DNA from 3 places in the Streptomyces sp. NPDC028308 genome. Region 3 is predicted to be linked to each of the others. Evidence: riboswitches for the same ligand, from Rfam matches in the RefSeq annotation. Region 3 holds a riboswitch; each other region holds the start of a gene.
The links. Region 3 has a riboswitch for cobalamin ahead of ACZ4VA_RS17105 (cobalamin biosynthesis protein). Riboswitches for the same ligand answer to the same signal wherever they lie in the genome.
Positions count from the first base shown of each region.

Region 1: linked by a shared signal. The riboswitch ahead of ACZ4VA_RS29230 (ribonucleoside-diphosphate reductase subunit alpha) and the one ahead of ACZ4VA_RS17105 (cobalamin biosynthesis protein) in region 3 are both predicted to bind cobalamin.
Region 2: linked by a shared signal. The riboswitch ahead of nicT (Nickel transporter NicT) and the one ahead of ACZ4VA_RS17105 (cobalamin biosynthesis protein) in region 3 are both predicted to bind cobalamin.

Region 1 is NZ_JBVHTO010000013.1:80,714-88,160, reverse strand. It holds gene ACZ4VA_RS29250 (bifunctional albaflavenone monooxygenase/terpene synthase) at 1-1,234, shown strand, start outside; gene ACZ4VA_RS29245 (GlxA family transcriptional regulator) at 1,281-2,243, opposite strand; gene ACZ4VA_RS29240 (hypothetical protein) at 2,337-2,570, shown strand; gene ACZ4VA_RS29235 (ribonucleotide-diphosphate reductase subunit beta) at 2,483-3,496, opposite strand; gene ACZ4VA_RS29230 (ribonucleoside-diphosphate reductase subunit alpha) at 3,496-5,871, opposite strand; cobalamin riboswitch at 6,002-6,160, opposite strand; gene ACZ4VA_RS29225 (GNAT family N-acetyltransferase) at 6,214-6,726, opposite strand; gene mctP (monocarboxylate uptake permease MctP) at 6,809-7,447, opposite strand, start outside.
Region 2 is NZ_JBVHTO010000003.1:212,187-219,633, forward strand. It holds gene ACZ4VA_RS08585 (hypothetical protein) at 1-414, shown strand, start outside; gene ACZ4VA_RS08590 (Zn-ribbon domain-containing OB-fold protein) at 542-991, opposite strand; gene ACZ4VA_RS08595 (TetR family transcriptional regulator) at 1,096-1,761, opposite strand; gene nicT (Nickel transporter NicT) at 2,025-3,125, opposite strand; cobalamin riboswitch at 3,154-3,392, opposite strand; gene ACZ4VA_RS08605 (ArsR/SmtB family transcription factor) at 3,474-3,833, shown strand; gene ACZ4VA_RS08610 (cell division protein SepF) at 4,116-4,505, shown strand; gene ACZ4VA_RS08615 (AAA family ATPase) at 5,079-6,314, shown strand; gene ACZ4VA_RS08620 (nucleotide pyrophosphohydrolase) at 6,311-6,643, shown strand; gene ACZ4VA_RS08625 (DUF6099 family protein) at 6,835-7,311, shown strand; gene ACZ4VA_RS08630 (hypothetical protein) at 7,348-7,447, opposite strand, start outside.
Region 3 is NZ_JBVHTO010000007.1:66,562-74,008, reverse strand. It holds gene cobN (cobaltochelatase subunit CobN) at 1-1,617, opposite strand, end outside; gene ACZ4VA_RS17110 (cobyric acid synthase) at 1,614-3,122, opposite strand; gene ACZ4VA_RS17105 (cobalamin biosynthesis protein) at 3,119-4,060, opposite strand; cobalamin riboswitch at 4,167-4,309, opposite strand; gene ACZ4VA_RS17100 (hypothetical protein) at 4,447-4,668, opposite strand; gene ACZ4VA_RS17095 (inorganic phosphate transporter) at 4,681-5,919, opposite strand; gene ACZ4VA_RS17090 (lysozyme) at 6,088-6,828, opposite strand; gene ACZ4VA_RS17085 (class II aldolase/adducin family protein) at 7,043-7,447, shown strand, end outside.

The DNA.
Region 1 (7,447 bases), on a different contig from region 3:
GCGCGACCACGGTGACGTCGTCCGACTCAAGCTGGGCCCCAAGACGGTGTACGCGGTCACCACGCCGGCCCTCACCGGGGCGCTGGCGCTCAGCCCCGACTACGAGATCGGCGGCCCGCTGTGGGAGTCCCTGGAGGGGCTGCTCGGCAAGCACGGGGTCGCGACCGCCAACGGCCCCCTCCACCGGCGCCAACGCCGCACCATCCAGCCCGCGTTCCGGGCCGACATCATCCACGAGTACGCGTCCGTGATGGAGGAGGAGGCGCGCGCGTTCGCCGACCGCTGGGCGTCGGGGAAGCCCGTCGACTGCACCTCGGAGTCCTTCCGGGTGGCCGTGCGGATCGCGGCCCGCTGCCTGCTGCGCGGCCAGTTCATGGACGAACGCGCCGAACGGCTGAGCATCGCGCTCACGACGGTGTTCCGCGGTATGTACCAGCGCATGGTCATCCCCGCGGGACCGCTCTATCGGCTGCCGCTTCCGGCCAATCGCAAATTCGACCGGGCATTGGCCGATTTGCACCTTCTGGTCGACGAGATCATCGCCGAGCGCCGCGCATCTGGTCAAAAGCCGGACGATTTGCTGACGGCATTGCTGGAGGCGAAGGACGACGACGGGGAGCCCATCACCGAGCAGGAGGTCCACGACCAAGTCGTCGCGATACTCACCCCCGGAAGCGAAACCATCGCGTCCACGATCATGTGGCTCTTGGGCGTCCTCACGGCACACCCGGAACAAGCGGCCAAGGTGAGTGCGGAGGTCGAATCCGTCGCAGGGGACCGGCCTGTCGCATTCGGTGACGTCCGAAAGCTGACGCACACCAACAATGTCGTCGTCGAAGCCATGCGACTGCGTCCCGCCGTATGGATATTGACGCGCCGGGCGGTGACCGAAACCGAGCTGGGCGGCTATCGCATTCCGGCCGGTGCCGACATCGTCTACAGCCCGTACGCGATACAGCGCGATCCCCGGTCGTACGAGCGGCACCTGGATTTCGATCCCGACCGCTGGCTTCCGGAACGCTCCAAGGACCTGCCGAAGTACGCCATGCGCCCGTTCAGCGTGGGCAACCGCAAGTGCCCCAGCGACCACTTCTCGATGGCGCAGCTCACGCTCATCACGGCGACGGTGGCCGCCAGATGGCGCTTCGAGCAGGTCGCCGGGTCGAACGACGCGACCCGCGTCGGCATCACCCTGCGCCCGCACGACCTGGTGCTGAGGGCCGAGCCGCGCTGAGCCGGGTCCGCGGGGTGCGCCCTCGGGGGAGGTCGCACCCCGCGCCTCAGGCGGCCCGCGGACCCCGGAACGCGCGGCGGTAGGCGCCCGGCGTCGTCCCGAGGCTGCGCATGAACTGGTGGCGCAGCGCGGCCGCGTTGCCGAAGCCGGTCCGGCCGGCGATCGCGTCCATCGTCTCGTCCGTGGCCTCCAGCAACTCCTGTGCCAGCAGCACGCGTTGGCGCAGCAGCCAGCGGTACGGCGTGGTGCCGGTCTCCTGCTGGAAGCGGCGCGCGAAGGTGCGCGGGGACATGTGGGCGCGGGCCGCGAGCTGCTCGACCGTCACCTCCTGGTCCAGGTGGCGCTCCATCCAGACGAGCACCTCGCCGACGGTGTCGCACTGCGAACGGGGCAGCGGCCGCTCGATGTACTGGGCCTGCCCGCCGTCCCGGTGCGGGGGCACGACCATGCGGCGGGCGACGGCGTTGGCGACCTCGGGCCCGTGCTCCTTGCGCAGGAGGTGCAGGCAGGCGTCGATGCCGGCGGCGGTGCCCGCCGAGGTGATCACCGGGCCCTCGTCGACGTAGAGCACGTCCGGCTCGACGACCGCCCGCGGGAACTGCCGGGCCAGCGCGTCCGCGTGGTGCCAGTGCACGGCGCAGCGCCGACCGTCCAGCAGCCCGGCCGCGCCCAGCACGAAGACACCGGAGCACACGCTGAGCACCCGGGCGCCCCGCTCGACGGTGCGGCGCAGCGCGTCGAGCAACTCCTCGGGGTACGCGCGGTCGGCGTAGGAGTCGCCGGCCGGCACCACGACGAGGTCGGCCTCCTCCAGCCGCTCCAGGCCGTGCTCGGCCGTCAGCGTGAACCCCGCGTGCGTGCCCAGGGTGCGCGGCCCCGCCGAGGCGACGGCGAAGTCGTACACGGGGAGCCCCTCGTCGCTGCGGTCGAGTCCGAACACCTCGCAGACGACGCCGAGTTCGAAGGGGTGCACCCCGTCCAGCAGGACCACGGCCACGTTTTTCAGCATGCCGCCAGTGTGCCTGGAACGTGGCAGTAATTCGAGGGTCTACGGCAGTACTGCCACTGACCCCGGGGCGCGATCGGCGCGACAGTGGTGTTCATGGAGACACTCGTGAACACCACCGTCGCCCTGCTCACCGTCCTCGCGCTCTTCCTGGTCCTGGCCCTGCCCTCACTGATCGGCCTGCGCCACGAGTGGCGCGTCGACCGCGAGCTCAGGGCCGCCCGGGGGAGCGCCCGCCCGGCTCAGAAGTCCTCGTCGAAGCCGACTGAGCCCTCCACCGCGACCTGGTACGCCGAGGGACGGCGCTCGAAGAAGTTGGTCAGCTCCTGAACACCCTGGAGCTCCATGAAGGAGAACGGGTTCTCCGAGCCGTACACCGGGGCGAAGCCGAGGCGCGTCAGGCGCTGGTCGGCGACGCACTCCAGGTACTGCCGCATGGAGTCCGTGTTCATCCCCGGGAGGCCGTCACCGCACAGGTCGCGCGCGAACTGCAGCTCGGCCTCGACGGCCTCCCGCAGCATGGCGGTCACCTGCTCCTCCAGCCGCTCGTCGAAGAGGTCGGGCTCCTCCTTGCGGACCGTGTCGACCACCTCGAACGCGAACGACATGTGCATCGTCTCGTCGCGGAACACCCAGTTGGTGCCGGTCGCCAGGCCGTGCAGGAGACCCCGGCTGCGGAACCAGTAGACGTACGCGAAGGCGCCGTAGAAGAACAGCCCCTCGATGCACGCCGCGAAGCAGATCAGGTTCAGCAGGAAGCGGCGGCGGTCGGACTTCGACTCCAGCCGGTCCAGCTTCTCCACCGAGTCCATCCAGCGGAAGCAGAACTCGGCCTTCTCCCGGATGGACGGGATGTTCTCGACCGCGTCGAAGGCCGCCGCGCGGTCCTCCGGGTCCGGCAGATAGGTGTCGAGCAGCGTCAGATAGAACTGGACGTGCACGGCCTCCTCGAACAGCTGGCGCGACAGGTACAGCCGCGCCTCCGGGGAGTTGATGTGCTTGTAGAGCGTCAGCACCAGGTTGTTCGCGACGATCGAGTCGCCGGTCGCGAAGAACGCGACGAGCCGGCCGATCATGTGCTGCTCGCCCTGTGACAGCTTCGCCAGGTCGGCGACGTCCGAGTGGAGGTCGACCTCCTCGACGGTCCAGGTGTTCTTGATCGCGTCCCGGTAGCGCTCGTAGAAGTCCGGGTAGCGCATCGGGCGGAGCGTCAGCTCGAAGCCCGGGTCGAGCAGGTTCTTGGTCTCGCTGGACATCACTGGCAGGCCTCGCAGGACTCGGGGTTCTCAAGGGAGCAGGCGACGGCGTCGGCGTCGGCGTTCGGGGCCGCCTGCACGGGGACGGGGGTCTGCGCCCGGGCGGCGCGGGCGATGCGGGTCGCGGGACGCGAGCGCAGGTAGTACGTCGTCTTCAGGCCCGACTTCCAGGCGTACGCGTACATCGAGGAGAGCTTGCCGATGGTCGGCGTCTCCAGGAACAGGTTCAGCGACTGCGCCTGGTCCAGGTACGGGGTCCGGGCGGCGGCCATGTCGATCAGCGCGCGCTGCGGGATCTCCCAGGCCGTGCGGTACAGGTCCCGCACCTCCTGCGGCACCCAGGTGAAGCCCTGCACCGAGCCGTTCGACTCGCGCAGCGCCTCCCGGGTCTGCGCGTCCCACACGCCGAGCCGCTTGAGCTCGTCCACCAGGTAGGAGTTGACCTGGAGGAACTCGCCGGACAGCGTCTCGCGCTTGAACAGGTTGGACACCTGCGGCTCGATGCACTCGTACACGCCGGCGATGGAGGCGATCGTCGCGGTCGGCGCGATGGCGAGCAGCAGCGAGTTGCGCATGCCGACGGCCGCGATCCGCTCGCGCAGGGCCGCCCACCGCTCCGGCCAGGCCGGCTCGGTCGCGTAGTGGTCGGGGTGCAGCACACCGCGGGCGGTGCGGGTCTTCTCCCAGGCGGGCAGCGGGCCGTTGCGCTCGGCGAGGTCCGCGGACGCCTCGTAGGCGGCCAGCATGACGCGCTCGGCGATCCGGGTGGAGAGCCGCTTCGCCTCCGGGGAGTCGAAGGGCAGCCGCAGCTTGAAGAAGACGTCCTGGAGGCCCATCGCGCCGAGGCCCACCGGGCGCCAGCGGGCGTTGGAGCGGCCCGCCTGCTCGGTCGGGTAGAAGTTGATGTCCACGACCCGGTCGAGGAACGTCACCGCGGTGCGGACGGTCTCGTCCAGCCGCTCCCAGTCGATGTCCCCGTCCACCACGAACGCCCCGAGGTTGACCGAGCCCAGGTTGCAGACCGCGGTCTCCCCGTCGTCCGTGACCTCCAGGATCTCGGTGCACAGGTTCGAGGAGTGCACGGTGTGCCCGGGCTCCGCCGTCTGGTTGGCGGTGCGGTTGGCGGCGTCCTTGAAGGTCATCCAGCCGTTGCCGGTCTGCGCCAGCGTGCGCATCATCCGGCCGTACAGGTCCCGGGCCGGGATCGTCTTCCGCGCGAGCCCGGCCTCCTCGGCCGCGCGGTACGCGGCGTCGAACTCCTCGCCCCACAGGTCGACCAGCTCGGGCACGTCGGACGGTGAGAACAGCGACCAGACGCCGTTCGCGTCGACCCGGCGCATGAACTCGTCCGGGATCCAGTGGGCGAGGTTCAGGTTGTGCGTACGGCGGGCGTCCTCGCCGGTGTTGTCGCGCAGCTCCAGGAACTCCTCGATGTCGGAGTGCCAGGTCTCCAGGTACACCGCCGCCGCGCCCTTGCGCCGGCCGCCCTGGTTCACGGCGGCGACCGAGGCGTCCAGGGTCTTCAGGAACGGGACGATGCCGTTGGAGTGCCCGTTCGTGCCGCGGATCAGCGAACCCCGGGAGCGGATGCGGGAGTAGGACAGGCCGATGCCGCCGGCGTGCTTGGAGAGGCGGGCCACCTGGTGGTAGCGGTCGTAGAGGGAGTCCAGCTCGTCCAGGGGCGAGTCGAGGAGGTAGCAGGACGACATCTGGGGGTGCCGCGTACCGGAGTTGAAGAGCGTGGGGGAGGACGGCAGGTACTCGAGCCGGCTCATCAGGCCGTAGAGCGCGGCCACTTCGTCGACGGCGCGCGGGGTGTCGTCCTCGGCGAGGCCGGCGGCGACGCGCAGCATGAAGTGCTGCGGGGTCTCGATCACCTGCCGGGTGATCGGGTGCCGCAGGAGGTAGCGGCTGTGCAGCGTGCGCAGGCCGAAGTAGCCGAAGCGGTCGTCCCCGGCGGTGTCCACGAGCGCGTCCAGGCGCTCCGCGTGCAGGCGGACGAACTCGGCGGTGCGGTCCGCGATCAGCCCCTCCCGGTGGCCGACGGCGACCGAGGCGGAGAAGGAGGTGACTCCCTGGGAGGCGGCCTCGGCGGCGATGCCGATCGTCAGCAGCCGGGCGGCGAGGCGCGAGTAGACGGGGTCCTCGGAGATGAGTCCCGCCGCGGCCTCGGTGGCCAGCTCGCGCAGCTCCGCCCCGTCCGCCCGCGCGGACCGGCCGCGCAGGGCGGCGGCGGCGACCCGGCCGGGGTCGGCGCCGGGGAGGTCTGCGGTGAGGTCGGTCAGGGTCCGCAGCAACGCGGCACCGGGACCGTCCGTCTCCGCCGCTGTCGCGGACGGTGTCGCTGCGGCCGGATCGGCTGGCGCGATGGTCACGTGGGGCTCTCCCTCGCTCGGCACGGGGCCTGGAGGGAGGGCAGCGGGGCACACGTCACCCCGGCACGGGTACGCGTGCGTCCACCGGCCCACTCCACGAGGCCCGGACGTCTGGGCACCCGGACCGGACGGGCCGGGCGCACTGTCGGCAGGTCCTCGGACTGACCGTGTGCGCGAACACGCACAAGTACACCGTTGCGGGACAGTTCCGGATTCGCACCGGATTCCCCTGCGGCGACAGCGAGCATGAGCATACATCTTGTGCCGGGCCGTCGACGCACCCCCACATGTTGTGTCGTGTCGGCTCCGGAGGGTGTCAGTCGGCCGCGGTGGACGCAGCTGTCAGAGCGTCAGTTCGTAGGTCAGCAGCAGGATGTCGTCGAGCTCCGGGACGGGATTCCAGTCGCGCTCGGGGGTCCGGACGAAGCCGAGCCGCTCGTAGATCCGGTGCGCGGCGCGCATGGTCCGCTGGGTCGACAGCACGACGCGGACGCAGCCCTCCGTGGCCCGCGCGCGGTCGACGCAGGCGCGCACCAGGGCCTCGCCCGCTCCTCTTCCGCGCGCCTGCGGGGCGACCGCCAGCATGCGGATCTCGGCCTCGCCGGGACGGGCCAGCTCGGCCATGGCGTTGCCGGCCGACGGCACGTACGTCACCCCGCCGAGCACGGTGGCGTCCCGGTCCACGGCGACCAGGACCTCGGCCGCGGCGGCGCGCCGCGCGACGTCCCGCAGGTGCACCAGGTAGCCGTCGCCCTCCCCGAAGTCGAGCAGACCGTCACCGAGATACGCCTGTGCGGTGATCTCCCCGAGCGTCCCGTACTCCCCGGGCAGCGCCCGCCTGACGATGATGTCCATGCGGGTGAGTCTGCCGGACGGGAACGACGTCGGGCCGCCGGTTTTCCTCCGGCGGCCCGACATGGTGTGTACGAGAGGGACTTCAATGCGAGGTGCCCGCCGTGGCCGGCGGCAGCTCCACCTGGACGCCCGGGTCCCCGGCGTCCGCCGTGTAGTCCTCCGGCGACGTCTCGTCCAGGCCGTCGGGAGCCTTCACGGCACGCAGGACGAAGGTGAGCACGACCGTGACCGCCAGGTTCAGCACGAAGGCCGTCAGCCCGATGTAGCCGATCTCCCCGATGCCGGGAATCTCCTTCGAACTACCGCCGAAGTGCCGCTGCGTCGGGGAGGCGACCCCGTACGCGGCGAAGGTGCCGTAGACCATGCCGACGGCCCAGCCGGCGAGCAGCGCCCAGCGGTGGAACCAGCGGGTGAACAGGCCGCCGACCAGCGCCGGGAAGGTCTGGAGGATCCAGATGCCGCCCAGCAGCTGGAAGTTGATCGCGACCGTCTTGTCCATGGTGAGGACGAAGGCCAGCGCGCCCACCTTCACCAGCAGCGAGACCAGCTTGGAGACCTTGGTCTCCTGCTGCGGCGTCGCGTCCGGCTTGATGAAGTCCTTGTAGATGTTGCGGGTGAAGAGGTTCGCCGCCGCGATCGACATGATCGCCGCCGGCACCAGCGCGCCGATGCCGATGGCCGCGAAGGCCACGCCCGCGAACCAGTCCGGGAACATGTTCTC
Region 2 (7,447 bases), on a different contig from region 3:
GTGACCAAAGACGTGTGCCGCGTCCATCTGCCCATCGGCACGCCGGACTTCGTGCTCAGGATCACGTGGAAGCTGGTCGACGGCCCTCCGACGGACGAACCGCCGGCCCCGAAGTTCACCGTGCTGAAGATGGGAGAGGACGCCCTGGCCGCGGCGGACATGGCGTACGTCCAATTCGCATGCCGGAGCCCCAGGTTGTCCGACGCGTCGAGGTCGGGTCACGTCCTCATCGGCGTCCAGCGCTGGGGGATGCCGCAGGAGCCCGAAGGTGACACCAGGGCATTGAAGGAGGCCTACGCCACCGTGGCCCACTCCGTCTCGCTCGCCATGGCCGAGGAGTTGCGCTGCGAAAAAGACGGCGGGCTTCCTGCTCGGGCGGTGCTGGATCCCGTGGAGCCGCGTCATACGCAGTGATCCGGCCCGGTACTGTCCCGGGCCCGCCCCGTTCCTGTGACGGGGGCGGGGTGCACGGACGCCGTAGGAGCCTATTGTCTTCGCCGGTGAGCGTGACAAGGCCCCCGTCGGCCCGGGGTGAGGGCCGTCAGGGGCGCAGGCCGTACGGGTCGTCGCAGAGTTCGAAGACCGGCTCGCCGCGGACCGGGTCCTCGGCGACGGTGAGCCGGACGCGGCCGCCCGGGTGGATGGCGATGAACGGCCCCTTCACGCGGCCGCGGACGGTGAAACCCTCCGCCATCTCGATCAGGGAGACGTTGCGCGCGGCCGGGGTGTTGCGGCGGACCACGGTCGTGCGGCGCACGATGCCGGTGCCCTGGCTGCGTTCGGTGCGCAGGTCGCTCGACGCGCAGACCGGACACAGCAGCCGGTGGAACATGGTGGTCCCGCACCAGCGACAGCGCTGGAAGGCGAGGCGTTCCTCGCTCGACTTGCCGGCCCAGGCGGGGGCGCCGCTCTCGACGGGGACGGTGGCGTTGCTCTCAGGGACGTCGGCGTCCAGCACGTCCGCCGCGATCCCGATTCCCGGGTGGAACACGATGTCATCTCCCTGCGCTCGGCCGGAATCTGATGTGCTCGGATCGCCGTGCACGCGCCACAGAGTATGGCACTCAGTGCCAGTCGTAAAGGCACTGCGTACCCTCAATCGGTCCAGACGGACTCGATCTCCTTGACGACCCGCCACATGGGGACCCCGCGCCGGGCCACCAGGACCACCACGTCCTCGCCCTCCTCCGTACGCGCCACCGGGCCCTCCGTGCCGAACGTCCGCCGCACGTAGTCCAGGGCCCGGTCCACGAAGGCGTCGGCGTCCCCCTCGCCGTCCGCGCGCAGCCAGGAACGCAGGGCGTTGTTGTGGGCCGCGACCACGGCGGCGGCGATCACGTCGGCGTGCAGGGTGCCGTCACGCCGGTCGGTGAGACGGGTCCGCAGGTGGTCGGCTAGGGCACGCTCGTAGCGCCACACCACGGAGAGCTCGTACGCCCGCAGCCCGGGCACCCGCTTGGTCAGCCGGTAACGCTGCACGGAGAACGTCGGGTTCTCCGCGTACATCCGCAGGACGAGCCGGGCCGCGTCGCAGACGCGCGCGACGGGGTCGTCCTGCGGCGGGCCGGACTCCAGGAACTCGGTCATCTCCGCGAGACAGCGTTCGTGGTCCGGGAAGACCACGTCCTCCTTCGACGGGAAGTACCGGAAGAACGACCGTCGGCCCACCCCGGCCAGCGCGACGATGTCGTCGACCGTCGTCTGCTCGTACCCCCGCTCCAGGAACAGCCGGAACGCGGCCGCGACCAGGGCGTCGCGCATCGGCGGCTTCGGCGCCCCCGCGCCGGCCGACGGACCCCCGGGGGATGTCTCGCTCATGCGGCGAAACTAGCATCGGCGGTATCGAGGTGACACTCAGTGCCTGGTGGGGAGGGGACTGAGTGTCATGCGTGTTCCGGGTGCGGAGTCGGCCCCGTGCCAATAGGGCTCCGGCGCCCGCCACGCTCGCCCGGCCCCCTGCGCTCCGGCGCCCGCCACTGTCGCCGGCCCCCCGGCGCTCCGGCGCTGAGGCTCGCGGCCCCGTCTCAGCCGCCGTCGGCCGGGCGGACCGCCCAGCGCTGCTCGACCCTGGCAAGGCGCCAGTACGCGAGCGCGGCGGCCCAGACGATCACGAAGAGGCCGACGATGATGAAGCCCACGTTGTCGAGGTCTAGGTCCGCGATCCAGCCGGTGACCGCGTCCCGCAGGTCGAGCTTGTCGTGCAGGACGCCGACCAGCTCGATGGTGCCGATCAGGAACGCGACCGCGATCGACAGCCCCGTGATGGTGAGGTTGTAGAACACCTTGCGCACGGGGTTCGAGAAGGCCCACTGGTAGGCGAAGTTCATGAACGTGCCGTCCAGCGTGTCGAAGAGGCTCATGCCCGCCGCGAACAGCAGCGGCAGGCACAGGATCGCGTACCAGGGCAGCCCGGCCGCCGCCCCGCTGCCCGCCATCACCATCAGCGTCACCTCGGTCGCGGTGTCGAAGCCGAGGCCGAACAGGAAGCCCAGCGGGAACATCTGCCCGGGACGGCTGATGGACTTGGTGAAACGGCCGAGGATCCGGTTCATGAACCCCCGTGAATCCAGGTGCTCTTCGAGCTGCCGCTCGTCGTACGTCCCCTCCCGCATCGCCCGGAAGACCCGCAGAATGCCCATCAGGGCAACGAGGTTGAGCGCCGCGATGAGGTACAGGAACATGCCGGAGACGGTCGTACCCATGACGCCCAGCACCTGGTGCGTGCGCGAGCCCTCGTTCATGATGCGTCCGGCGAGCTGGGTGCCGCCCGCGATCAGCGCGGCCAGGACGACCACCACGCTGGAGTGACCGAGCGCGAACCAGAACCCCACGGACACCGGCCTCTTGCCGTCCGCCATCAGCTTGCGCGTGGTGTTGTCGATGGCCGCTATGTGGTCGGCGTCGAAGGCGTGCCGCATGCCCAGGGTGTACGCCGTGACGCCGAGCCCGATGCCGAAGGCCTTGGAGCCGACCTCGTAGTGCGCCGGAACGACCAGCAGGAACAGCACACCGAACGCGACGACGTGCAGTGCGGCGATCACCGCCAGCAGACCGGCGGTCCGGACGGTGTCCTCGCGCCGCCACTGGAAGACGGTGGGGCCCGTGGGCCCGGTGGGCAGGGTCATGCGGTCACGCTCCAGCACCTCGTGGATCACTTCGTGAGATGCCGTGGCCGGTCTCCTGGCTTGCGGGTACCTCCCGCGCGAGCCGAAGCCGAGCGTGGTGGAGGGTCGACGCGCCCGCCCCTGCCTTCCCGGCCGTCCGGCCAGTGGCGCCGCCCTGGGGCGGCACGGGACGAGAACTCCCCGATCACAGTGGCGAGGGCCGCTCCGGACTGAGCCCCTGAAAGGCTGTCACCGGTCTTCCCGAACACCACGACGCGCCAACCTTAGGTGCCGCCCGTGAACGGCTGCAAGCCTGCACAGTTGCGCAGGTATCCAAGATCACACGGCGCCTCCTGGAAGAATGCCGCCATGCATCTCGTCCCCGCCGACCGTGCCGGCCGGCGCACCATCGACGGCCACCGGGTCTGCGACGCCGTGGCCGCCATCGGCGAACCCACGGCGGTACGCGCGTGGGCCGACCGCTTCTCGCTGCTCGCCGACCCCGGCCGGCTCGCTCTCCTGCTGGCGCTGCACCGGGCCGGGCCCCTGGCCGTCTCCGACCTCGCCGTCGCCACGGGCATGAACGACCCGGCCGTGTCGCAGGCGTTGCGGCTGCTGCGTACGGCGGAGGTCGTCGTCGGCGAGAGGCAGGGCCGCGTCGTGCGCTACCGGCTCGTCGACGCCCCGACCGCCGCGCTGCTGGAACACTGCGGCACGGGCCTCGCCTGAATCCGGCACGACAGCCCCGACAGTCCGAGCCCGACGGCTCGACAGTCCGAGAGACCGACGGCTCGACGGCTCGGTAGCCCGACCGCCCGTAGGTCCGACCGCCCGGTGGTTACCGGCAGTTACGGCAGTTCGGCGGCCCGGTCCGCTGTCTCCCGGCCGTTCAGAGCCCTTCTCCGGCAAGGAGAACCGTCGCGTACCGTGTCGCTGTTCGGCCGAACGGGTGACCATGCGTAAGAATTGCCCGGTGCAGACAACCATGGCGAGCCAGGGCGGGGATGGCCAGTGAACAGCCACGACGTCACCGATGAACAGTGGGAAGGGCTCGCCCAGGTCGTTCCGTTGCGCGGCCGGGACGCCTGGCCTTCCGCCGTCGGCCACCGGGCGATACCCGAGGCCGCGACCGAGACCAGGCGGCGCTTCGTCGTGCTGCGGGTCAATGTGTTCGCGGACGCCCGCGAGGTCGCAGAGACACTCATGGCGGGCATCCCCGTCCTGCTCGACCTGACGGGCGCCGAGACCGATGTCGCCAAGCGGGTGCTGGACTTCAGCACGGGCGTCGTCTTCGGCCTGGCGAGCGGGATGCACCGGGTCGACCGCAACGTGTTCCTGCTGACACCGCCGGGCACCGAGGTGCAGGGGTTGATGGAGGGGGTCGGGGTTCCGGGGCTGTGACGTGGACGTTCCCGGCGCGGTCGGGCACTCGCGGGTGACCTGCCGAGGGGCGGCCGGACGGTAGCCGGGGCCGCGTGATCAACGGGCGTGATCCCTCGAACGAAGGAAGGTCGCCCGGGTGGAACGGTTCGCCTCCCGGCGGAGTCCTACCGTCCGGATATGACCGTGCCGCCTTTGCCTCCCCTTCAGCCTGTTCAGCCCGTTCGTTCGGTTCAGTCCCTTCGGGTTGTTCCATCCGTTCCGTCCACTTCATCTGGCCGACCGGTTCGGCCGGTTCAGTGCGTTGAGCCCGATGGACCCGGTGAGTCCCTTTCTCCCGTCGGGTACCGCGTGGATGCCGCGGGGCGTCCGGGCCGGTTCGGCGCCCCGAAGCCGACCGGGCGGGAGGTGCCGGTCGAGCCGGCCGCGCAGGAGCGGGTCCCCGAACCGCGAGCGGCGGGGGCAGGGGCGCGACCGGCGGGTGCGGGGATGCCCGTACGGGGAAACGGGGTGGCCGGCCGGACGGGGCCGCTGGGGGTTGGGTCCGCGGGTCTCGACGAACGTGAGTCGGATCGGTCGCGCGAGCTGCGTCAGTTGGATCAGCCGCGTGACGCGCGTGAACCGCGCGAGTCCCACGAGCAGTGTGAGCCGCGCCAGGCCGTACCGGCAGGTGCCGCCGAGGCGGGTTCCGCCGCGCCGAGTCCTCAGCCGGCCCGGCCGGAACGGCCGAGCGTCACCCACCTGCGGCTCTCCGCCTTCGCCGGGCACCGCGCCGCCGACTTCACGCTGGGACGGCTGACCCTCTTCGCGGGCCCCAGCGGCAGCGGCAAGTCCAGTGCGTTACGGGCGTACGAGGCGCTGGCGCGGCTCGGTGGCGGGGCCGAGCTGTGCGAGGTGTTCCCCGACTCGGCCGCCTGTGTACCCGAGGGGGCCCGCCCGGACGCCCAACGTCGGCGCGGCTTCCGTATCGGCTGTACGGCCGACGGCCCCGAAGGGCCGGTCCGGCTCGACCTCGCCGTACAGGCCGAACCCGAACTGCGCATCGTGGGCGAACGGTTGACCGCGGGCGGACTCGTCCTGCTGGAGACGGCGCTGCGGGACCCCAGCCGCCCGGTCGTCCAGGCCGCCTGGCACACGGCGGGCTCGTCCCCCGTGACCCGGGGCCCACTCCCCGACGACCGCCTCGGCACCGCCCTGCTGCCCCTGCGCGTCGCGGGCAAGACCGACGGGCAGCGCCAAGTGCTCGCCGCCGCCGAGCAGATGGTGATCGCGCTGCGCTCCGTCTTCCCCTGTGACCCGCGCCCGCCGTACATGCGCGCACCCGTGCCGGTCGGCGGCGGGCGCCTGCTGCCCGGCTGCGACAACCTCGCCGACGTGCTCTGGCGCACCCGGACCGAGTGCTCCCGCCGGCACGGGCTGCTCGTCCAGGCGGTCCGCGCAGGCTGCGCGGGCCCCATCGCCGACCTGCTCGCCGAACCCCTGCGTGACGGCACCGTCCGCGGGTTGCTCGACCGGGGCGACGGCCGTCGTACGGACGTGGGGCTGCTGGGGGACGGTGAGTTGAGGTATCTCGCGCTGGCCCTGGTACTGCTCACCGGGCCCGGAGTGCTGGAGGTGGACCCCGCCGGTGAGGTCCCCGCGGCGCTCCAGACGCTGACCGTACTGGCCGACGGCTTCGACCGCTGCATGGACGCCCGGCAGGCGGGGGAGCTGCTGCGGCTCGCGGCGCGGATGTGCGAGCGGGGGCACATCCGGCTGGTCGGGGCCGTGAGCGACGCGTCGTGGGCGGCGGAGGTGGAGGGAGTGACGGTGGTAGACCTGGGGGTGTGACGGAACTGGACGTGGCGCGGTTGCAGCGCCGACTGGGCGAGTTCGCGGCCGTACGCAACTGGCAGCCCTACCACACCCCCAAGAACCTGGCCGCCGCGCTCAGCGTGGAGGCGTCCGAACTGCTGGAGATCTTCCAGTGGTTGACGCCGGAGGAGTCGGCCCGCGTGATGGACGACCCGGACACCGCGCACCGGGTGACCGACGAAGTCGCGGACGTGCTCGCGTATCTCCTCCAGCTGTGCGCGGTGCTCGACGTGGATCCGCTCGCCGCGCTGGACGCCAAGATCGACCGCAACGAACGCCGATTCCCGGCTCCGGACAGCCCCTGACCGACGCCCGCCCCGCCCCGCACGCCCTCCTTCTGTCACTCTCAGTAGTGGTTGAGTTGTCCACAGTCGATTCTCTGTCCACAGATTTCGGGCTTCCTCTGGCTTTTCGTCCCCCGCGCCCTCACTCTGGGTAGTGGACAGCGGAGTTCGGGCGGACGTGTGAAAGCGCGTCGGACAGACGGGGGCAGCGCATGGACGCGGTGCGGCTCATCGTGACGAGCAGGCGTGCCCTGGCGGGAAGCAGCGAAATGCCGGAGATCATGAGGGAGGTGTGGCAGGCGCAGGCCCTGGCACAGGCGATCGGCAGTCGTCTGGCCGTCTCCGGGCCTCCCGAATTACGCGGCGAGGCGCTGGGGCTCACGGAGTTGGCGGGAAGAGGCTGCGGCGTACTGGACGCGCCGTCGCTCGGAGTGGGCGACCTGCGGGCCGCCCAGCTCACGGACCTGGGTGACGCCCGGCAGACCCTCCTCGACCTCGGGGGCCTGCTCGGCGAGGTCGGCATCGCGCTCGTCGGCATCGCCTGCGCGGCCGACGACGAGGGGACCTACTGGCAGTGCATGGAGGCGATCGACGCGGCCGACGAGTCCCGCGACAGGGTGCTGGAGATGCTGCGGCGCCTCGCGGTCCGGGAGGAGGAGGTGGTGGAGCGGGACCGTGCGGCGGGGTGAGGCGCGCCCCGCTCCCACAGCACCCCCGGAGTGACCTCAAGCCCCGGACGAGTCCGGGCTCTCCGGCCGCGTACCCGTGGACTGGAGGTGGGCGTCGAGCCGCGACAGGTCCGCGTTGAGTGCCGCCATCAGTTCC
Region 3 (7,447 bases):
CGGGTAGACCAGGGGGAGTTCGCCGAGCACGGCGTCGGGCGCGCAGCCGCCGCTGAGCCCGAGTCCCTTGCCCGGCAGCCACTCCATGGTGCCGTGCTTGCCCATGTGCACCACGGCGTCCGCGCCGAAGGAGTTCTCCAGCCAACGGTAGGCCGCCATGTAGTGGTGCGACGGCGGCATGTCCGGGTCGTGGTAGATCGCGATCGGGTTCTCGCCGAAGCCGCGCGGCGGCTGGATCATCACGACGACGTTCCCGAACTGGAGGCAGGCCAGCACGATGTCGTCGCCGTCGACGTACAGCGAGCCGGGCGGCTCGCCCCACGCCTCCAGCATGCCCTCGCGCAGCGCGGGGTCGAGCGTGTCGAACCACGCCCGGTAGTCGGCGAGCGGCACCCGTGCGGGCGCGGACGCCAGCTGCTCCTCGGTGAGCCACTCGACGTCGTGGCCGCCGGCCTCGATGAGCCGGTGGATCAACTCGTCGCCGTTGTCCGGGTATTCGGTCAGCGCGTACCCGGCGTCCCGCAGCGCGTCGAGGACGCGGACGGCGGAGGCGGGGGTGTCGAGACCGACCGCGTTGCCGACCCGGGAGTGCTTGGTCGGATAGGCGGTGAAGACCAGGGCGAGCTTCTTCTCCGCGTTCGGCTTGTGCTTCAACAGTGCGTGCCGTACGGCGATCCCGGCCACCCGCGCGGCCCGCTCGGGGTCGGCGACGTACACCGGCACGTCGTCCGGGCCCTGCTCCTTGAAGGAGAACGGCACGGTGATCAGACGTCCGTCGAACTCCGGGATCGCGACCTGCATCGCCGCGTCCATCGGGGACAGGGCGGCGTCCGAGGCGTCCCACGCGGCGCGCGAGGAGGTGAGGCACAGCCCTTGCAGGACGGGGATGTCGAGGTCGGCGAGCGCCCCGATGTCCCAGGCCTCCTCGTCGCCGCCGGCCGAGGCCTCGGAGGCGTGCGTGCCGCCCGCCGCGAGGACGGTCGCGACCAGCGCGTCCGCCTTCCCGAGGATCTCGTACAGCCCGGCGTCGGCACCGCGCAGCGAACCGCAGAACACCGGGAGGGCGTTGGCGCCGCGCGCCTCGATCGCGTCGCACAGCGTGTCGACGAAGGCGGTGTTGCCGGACAGTTCGTGGGCCCGGTAGAAGAGCACGCCGACGGTCGGGCGGCCCTCGGCCAGGTCCCGCTCGCCGTGCACCCCGAACTCGGCCGTCTTCCTCGGCTCCTCGAAGCCCTCACCCGTGAGCAGCACGGTGTCCGAGAGGAAGCGCGCCAGTTCGGTCAGGTTCTCCGGGCCGCCCTCGACGAGGTAGCGCAGCGCCTCCGCGACGACACCGGCCGGCACGGACGACTCCGCCATCAGCTCGGCGTCCGGTACGGACTCCCCGCCGAGCAGTACGGTCGGGATCCCGGACGCCCGCAGCGCGGCCAGCCCGTCCTCCCAGGCCCGCTTGCCGCCCAGCAGCCGTACGACGGCGACGTCCGCGCCCGTCACCAGCGCGGGCAGCTCCTCGGCGACGTCTACCCGGTTCGGGTTGCCGATCCGGTACGCGGCGCCGGAGGCCCGGGCCGCCAGCAGATCCGTGTCGGCGGTCGACAACAACAACACTGTGCTCATGCGGGTGCTCCCGGTGGGATGAAAGGCAGTCCTGTCGGAGCGCCCGACTCGATGAGCCGCCACAGCGCGTCCGTGTCCGCGTGTTCCTCGATCAGATCGCCGAGCAGGTCCAGCTGCTCCTCGCGCAGGGTGGCGAACGACGTGCCGGCGGCCGGCACGAACCGGCGGCCCGCGGCGGCCGCCACCTCCCGCAGGAACGCCCGCCGGAACCCGTCCGACTCCAGCGAGCCGTGCCAGTGCGTGCCCCAGACGGCGCCGACCCGGCAGCCGTCCAGGAAGGGTTCGCCGCCGGTGACCTCGGCGACCCCGTGGTGGATCTCGTAGCCCTCGACGTGCTCGCCGAGCGCCTCGCCGACGGGCCGCGTGAGCGTCTTCTCCCGCGCGAACCGCACCCGCACGGGCAGCAGTCCGAGCCCCTCGACGTGGCCCGCCCGCGACTCGACGTCGTCCTCGATGTGCTCGCCCAGGGCCTGGAAGCCGCCGCAGATCCCGAGGACGGGCCGCCCCTCGGCGGCCCTGCGCGCGATCGCGTCCGCGAGGCCGCGCTCCCGCAGCCACCGCAGGGCGTTCACCGTGCCACGGGTGCCCGGTACGACGACCAGGTCCGCGTCGGCCAGTTCCTCCGCCCGGTCCACGAACCGCACGACGACGCCCGGTTCGGCGGCGAGGGCGTCGACGTCCGTGAAGTTGGACATCAGCGGCACCGCGCAGACGGCGACCCGCAGCACGTCCTCGCCGACCGGCGGCGCCACGACGGACTCCCGGACGCTCCCGCGCAGGGACACCCGAAGTCCGTCCTCCTCGTCGATGCCGAGGCCGTGCCGGAACGGCAGGACGCCGTACGAGGGCCGGCCGGTGAGCCCGTGCAGCATCTCCAGGCCCGGCTCCAGCAGCGAGACGTCCCCGCGGAACTTGTTGACCAGGAACCCGGCGACGAGCTCCTGGTCCTCGCGGCTGAGCAGCGCGACCGTGCCGAAGAAGGACGCGAAGACGCCGCCCCGGTCGATGTCCCCGACCACCAGGACGGGCAGGCGCGCGTTGCGGGCGATGCCCATGTTCACGATGTCGGTGCGCCGCAGATTGATCTCGGCAGGACTGCCGGCCCCCTCACAGATCACCGCGTCATACGTGCCCCGCAACTCGGCCAGGCACTCCAGCACGGTCCCGAGCAGCGCCTCCTGGCGGCCCCCGTGGTAGCCGCGCGCGCTCATCTCGCCGACCGGCTTCCCCATCAGCACGACCTGGCTGCTGCGGTCGCTGCCCGGCTTGAGCAGCACGGGGTTCATCAGCGCGGTCGGCTCGACGCGGGCGGCCTGCGCCTGCATGGCCTGCGCCCGCCCGATCTCCGCACCCTCGCGCGTGACGAAGGAGTTGAGGGACATGTTCTGCGCCTTGAAGGGCGCCACCTTCACGCCCTGCCGCACCAGCCACCGGCAGATCCCGGCGGTCACGACGCTCTTGCCCGCGTCGGAGGTGGTTCCGGCGACCAGCAGCCCGCCGCTCACGGCCTCGCTCCCTTCGACAGCAGTCGTCCCGCGACGCAGACGCCCAGCGCGAGCCGGCTCACCCGGCGCGACAGGCGTACGGCCCGTTCGATGTCGTGCACCCCGACGGCTCGGCCGCTCCCGTTCAGCACGGGCCGGTGCTCGACCCTGCCGCCGTAGGAGAGGGTCCCGCCGAGCCGCACGCCCAGCGCCCCCGCGAACGAGGCCTCCACGGGACCGGCGTTGGGGCTCGGGTGGCGGCCGGCGTCGGCGCGCCAGGCGCGGACCGCGCCGCGCGGGTCGTCGCCCGCGACGGCCGCGAGGACGGCGGTGAGCCGGGCACCCGGCCAGCCGGCGACGTCGTCGAGCCGCGCGGAGGCCCAGCCGTAGCGGCGGTGGCGGGCCGACTTGTGGCCGACCATGGCGTCCAGGGTGTTCACGGCCCGGAAGGCGACCAGTCCGGGCACCCCGGCGACGGCGCCCCAGACGAGGGCTCCCACCACGGCGTCGGAGGTGTTCTCGGCGACGGACTCGACCACGGCCCGGGCGATCCCGTCGGCGTCCAGCGCCTGCGGGTCCCGCCCGCACAGGTGTGGCAGCCGCTCACGGGCGGCGTCGACGTCCCCGGCTTCCAGCGCGCGGCCCACGGCGCGGGCCTCACGGCCGAGGGAGGTGCCGCCTACGACGGCCCAGGTGGCGGCGGCGGTCAGCGCGACGGCGGCGGCGGGGGAGGGGCGTACGGAACGGCTCGCCAGCGCGGCGAGCCCGGCGGCGCCGCCCACGCAGACGGCGGTGTGCAGCGCGCCCCACCCGCGGTGGTCCCGCCACAGCACCCGTTCCACGGCGCCCGCGGCCCGTCCGAAAGCGGCGACCGGGTGCCCGCGGCGGGGATCGCCGAGGAGCAGGTCGCCGAGGAGGCCGGCGGTGGCGCCGTACGCGAAGACGCGATCGGCACGCACGGCGTCAGCCCGCCGTGGGGTGAAGTAGAACCCTCGTACTCAACAAGACCCGCAACGGGCAGCCGCGCATGGCGATATGTCCTCACTCAGGGTGTCCGCGCCCTGGTTCGAAGAGACCGGCGGGGAGAGTTCCTGGCTCCCGGGGGACTTCCTTCCCCGGTGACAGTGGCGGGACCGCGCCGGATTCACACCGGCTTCCTCTCCAGTCGCCGTACTTGGCTCCGGCAGTCCACCACGGGCTCAGAACAGCCGTCAACTTGCTGTTGACCTGCGGAGGGAGAGTGTGCGAAGGCCCACACGCACGTGGGGTGCGGGACGGTGATCCGTCCCGCACCCCACGTGAAGTGATGCCGCGTTGTTCGGCTTTCGCCGGTTCTGTCCGGTCGTCAGGCGACGATCAGATAGATCCCGTACCCCACCGCCGCCGCGCAGGCGGCGAAGCAGGCGTACGCGGTGGTGACCGCGAGGGCGGCGGATCCGCCCTGCGCGCCGGCGGACTCCCGCTTGGTGAGGCCGACGATGCCGAGGGTGAAGAGGCCGACGAGGGCCACGGTGACCACGAGGCTGACTCCGAACACGGAGCCGAGGGCTGCCCAGTCGATGTGCATGCTGTTCGTTCCTTAGACCGTGGCCGGGCGGGTGGGCTCGGTGGAGGGACCGGAGTCCGGGGCCGGGATGGTGGCCGTCAGGCTGACCGGGCCGGCCGGCGGCGGGGTGACCGCGGCGATCGCGGTGGTGACGACACCCGCGGGCTCGGCGTCGGTCTCGTTGACGTTGTCCATGGTGACGGGCTGGCGGCGCGAGAGCGTCCAGATGACCCCGGCACCGGCCACGAGCAGCGTGCCCGTGGCGATGATGCCCCAGGTGCCCTGCTGGGTGAGGAACTCGGCGCCGGCGCCGACGAGCCCCGCGGCGGGCAGGGTCAGGCCCCAGGCGATGAACATGCGGGTCGCGGTCGACCAGCGGACGACGCCGCCCTTGCGGCCGAGGCCGGAGCCCATGACCGCGCCGGAGCAGGACTGGGTGGTGGAGAGCGAGAAGCCCAGGTGCGAGGAGGCCAGGATGACCGTGGCGGCGCTGGTCTGGGCGGCGAAGCCCTGCGGCGGCGCGAGGTCGGTGAGGCCCTTGCCCATGGTGCGGATGATGCGCCAGCCGCCGAGGTAGGTGCCGAGCGCGATGGCCATACCGGCCGAGACGATGACCCAGGTGGGAGGGTTGGAGCCCGGCGCGAGCACGCCGCCGGTGACCAGGGCGAGGGTGATGATGCCCATCGTCTTCTGCGCGTCGTTCGTGCCGTGGGCCAGCGAGACCAGGCCCGCGGAGGCGATCTGGCCGGCGCGGTAGCCCTTGGCGGTCGCCTTCTCGTCGGCGCGGCTGCCGATCTTGTACGTCAGTCGCGTGGCGAGCATCGCGGCGAGTCCGGCCACGACGGGCGCGGCGACCGCGGGGATGAGCACCTTGGTGACGACGGTCGAGCCGTTCACCGACGACCAGCCGGCCGACATGACCGCGGCGCCGATGAGGCCGCCGAAGAGTGCGTGGGAGGAGCTGGAGGGCAGACCCAGGAGCCAGGTCAGCAGATTCCACAGGATGGCGCCGACGAGCGCCGCGAATATGACCTCGGTGCGGATGCCCTCTTCGTTGATGATGCCGCCGGAGATCGTCTTGGCGACCTCCACGGAGAGGAAGGCGCCGACGAGATTCAGCGCGGCGGACATCGCCACCGCCGTCTTGGGCTTCAGAGCGCCGGTCGAGATGGTCGTCGCCATCGCGTTGGCAGTGTCGTGGAAACCGTTCGTGAAATCGAACACGAGAGCGGTAACGATCACGATCCCGAGGAGAAGCGTGATGTGTTCCATTTACCCAGGCTTCTGTTGGACGTCAGTGGCAAGTGGAACGTAGGCAACCTGGGTGAACGGAAGATGAACTGGGGCGGGCGGAGCGGTGACCCGATCGGCGTGCCGCCCTTCCGCTTGTGTGCGACTGGCGCGTGCGAGGGCCGCAGAGAGGCGGAATATGGGGCTCCGCTAGCCCCTCGCGAAGGTCCGCAGTCCGCGCAGGGACCCGTTGAAGAGATTCTGGTCACCCGGCAGCCGGCCGCCGTTGTCGTACTGCCAGAACGTCCAGTACGTCCACCCCGCGGGCAGCGGCCCCGCGTCCGCCGAGTCGTAACGCGCGATCCACAGCGCGTGGTCCGCGGCGAAGGCGGAGCTGGCGCCGGTGCAGTCGTTCCACCAGTGCGTCGTCGTGTAGATCACCGGCCGGCGGCCCGTAGCCCGCTCGACGCCGTCGCTGAACGCCCGGATCCACCTCACCATCGCGGCCCTGCCCAGGCCGTAGCACTTCCTCCCGTACGGGTTGTACTCGATGTCGAGCGCGGGCGGCAGCGTCCAGCCGTCCGGACGCCAGGCGCCTCCGTTGCGTACGAAGAACGCCGCCTGCGCGCCACCCGACGACCGGTCCGGCAGGGCGAAGTGGTACGCGCCGCGCAGGAGGCCCGCGGCGCGCGAGCCGTCGTACTGGCGGCCGAAATACGGGTTCCGGTAGCCGGTCGACTCGGTCGCCTTCACGTAGACGAACCGGGCCCCCTCGGCCTTCGCGGCCGGCCAGTCGACGTTCTTCTGGTGCGAGGAGACGTCGTGTCCCCGCGGCTTGCCCGCCGCCGACACCGGCGCCCCGGCCAGTGCGGCCCCGCCTGCCACGAGCGCCGCCACGGCGACCGCGATCGCGCGGACCCGGCGGCGGGACGGGTGGTGCTCACGGGCCATGCTCTCCCCCATGGAAATGGCGACGGAATGACGACACGCCACGACAAATCCCCCAGAGGCTACTGGAAAACCGGCGGCACTTTGACCATCCGTGTCCGTGGGGTGACAGTGGGTGATGTGGTTGGTCAACTGCTCGTCGGGCCGCGCGGGTTCGGCGCGGACACCCGTGCCGTCGGCAGCCGCGGGTGGGCGCCCGTCCTGGCAGGATCGCGGCATGGCTGAACAGCGGCGGGACCCACGGGACGACCGGTCGGGGCGGGACGGGACCCGGGGCGACGGGGGAGACCGGACGGCGCCGACCCCGGGAGGCCCCACCGGGGTGCACGCGACGGACCCGGTCGCGGGGGACCTTGGGGTGCGGCACGCCGAGGACGCGGGGGAGCGGCTCGCGGCGGCCTGGGACGAGCTCGTGGCGACGGCCCGCCGCACCGTGGCCGACGGGCTGGTCGTCGGCACGTCGGGCAACGTCTCGGTGCGCGTGGGGGACACCGTCCTGGTCACCCCCTCGGGCGTGCCGTACGACCGGCTGACACCCGCGGACCTCGTCGCCGTCGCCCTCGACGGCCGCCGGGTGCGCGGCGCGCTCCCGCCGACGAGCGAACTGCCGATGCATCTCGCC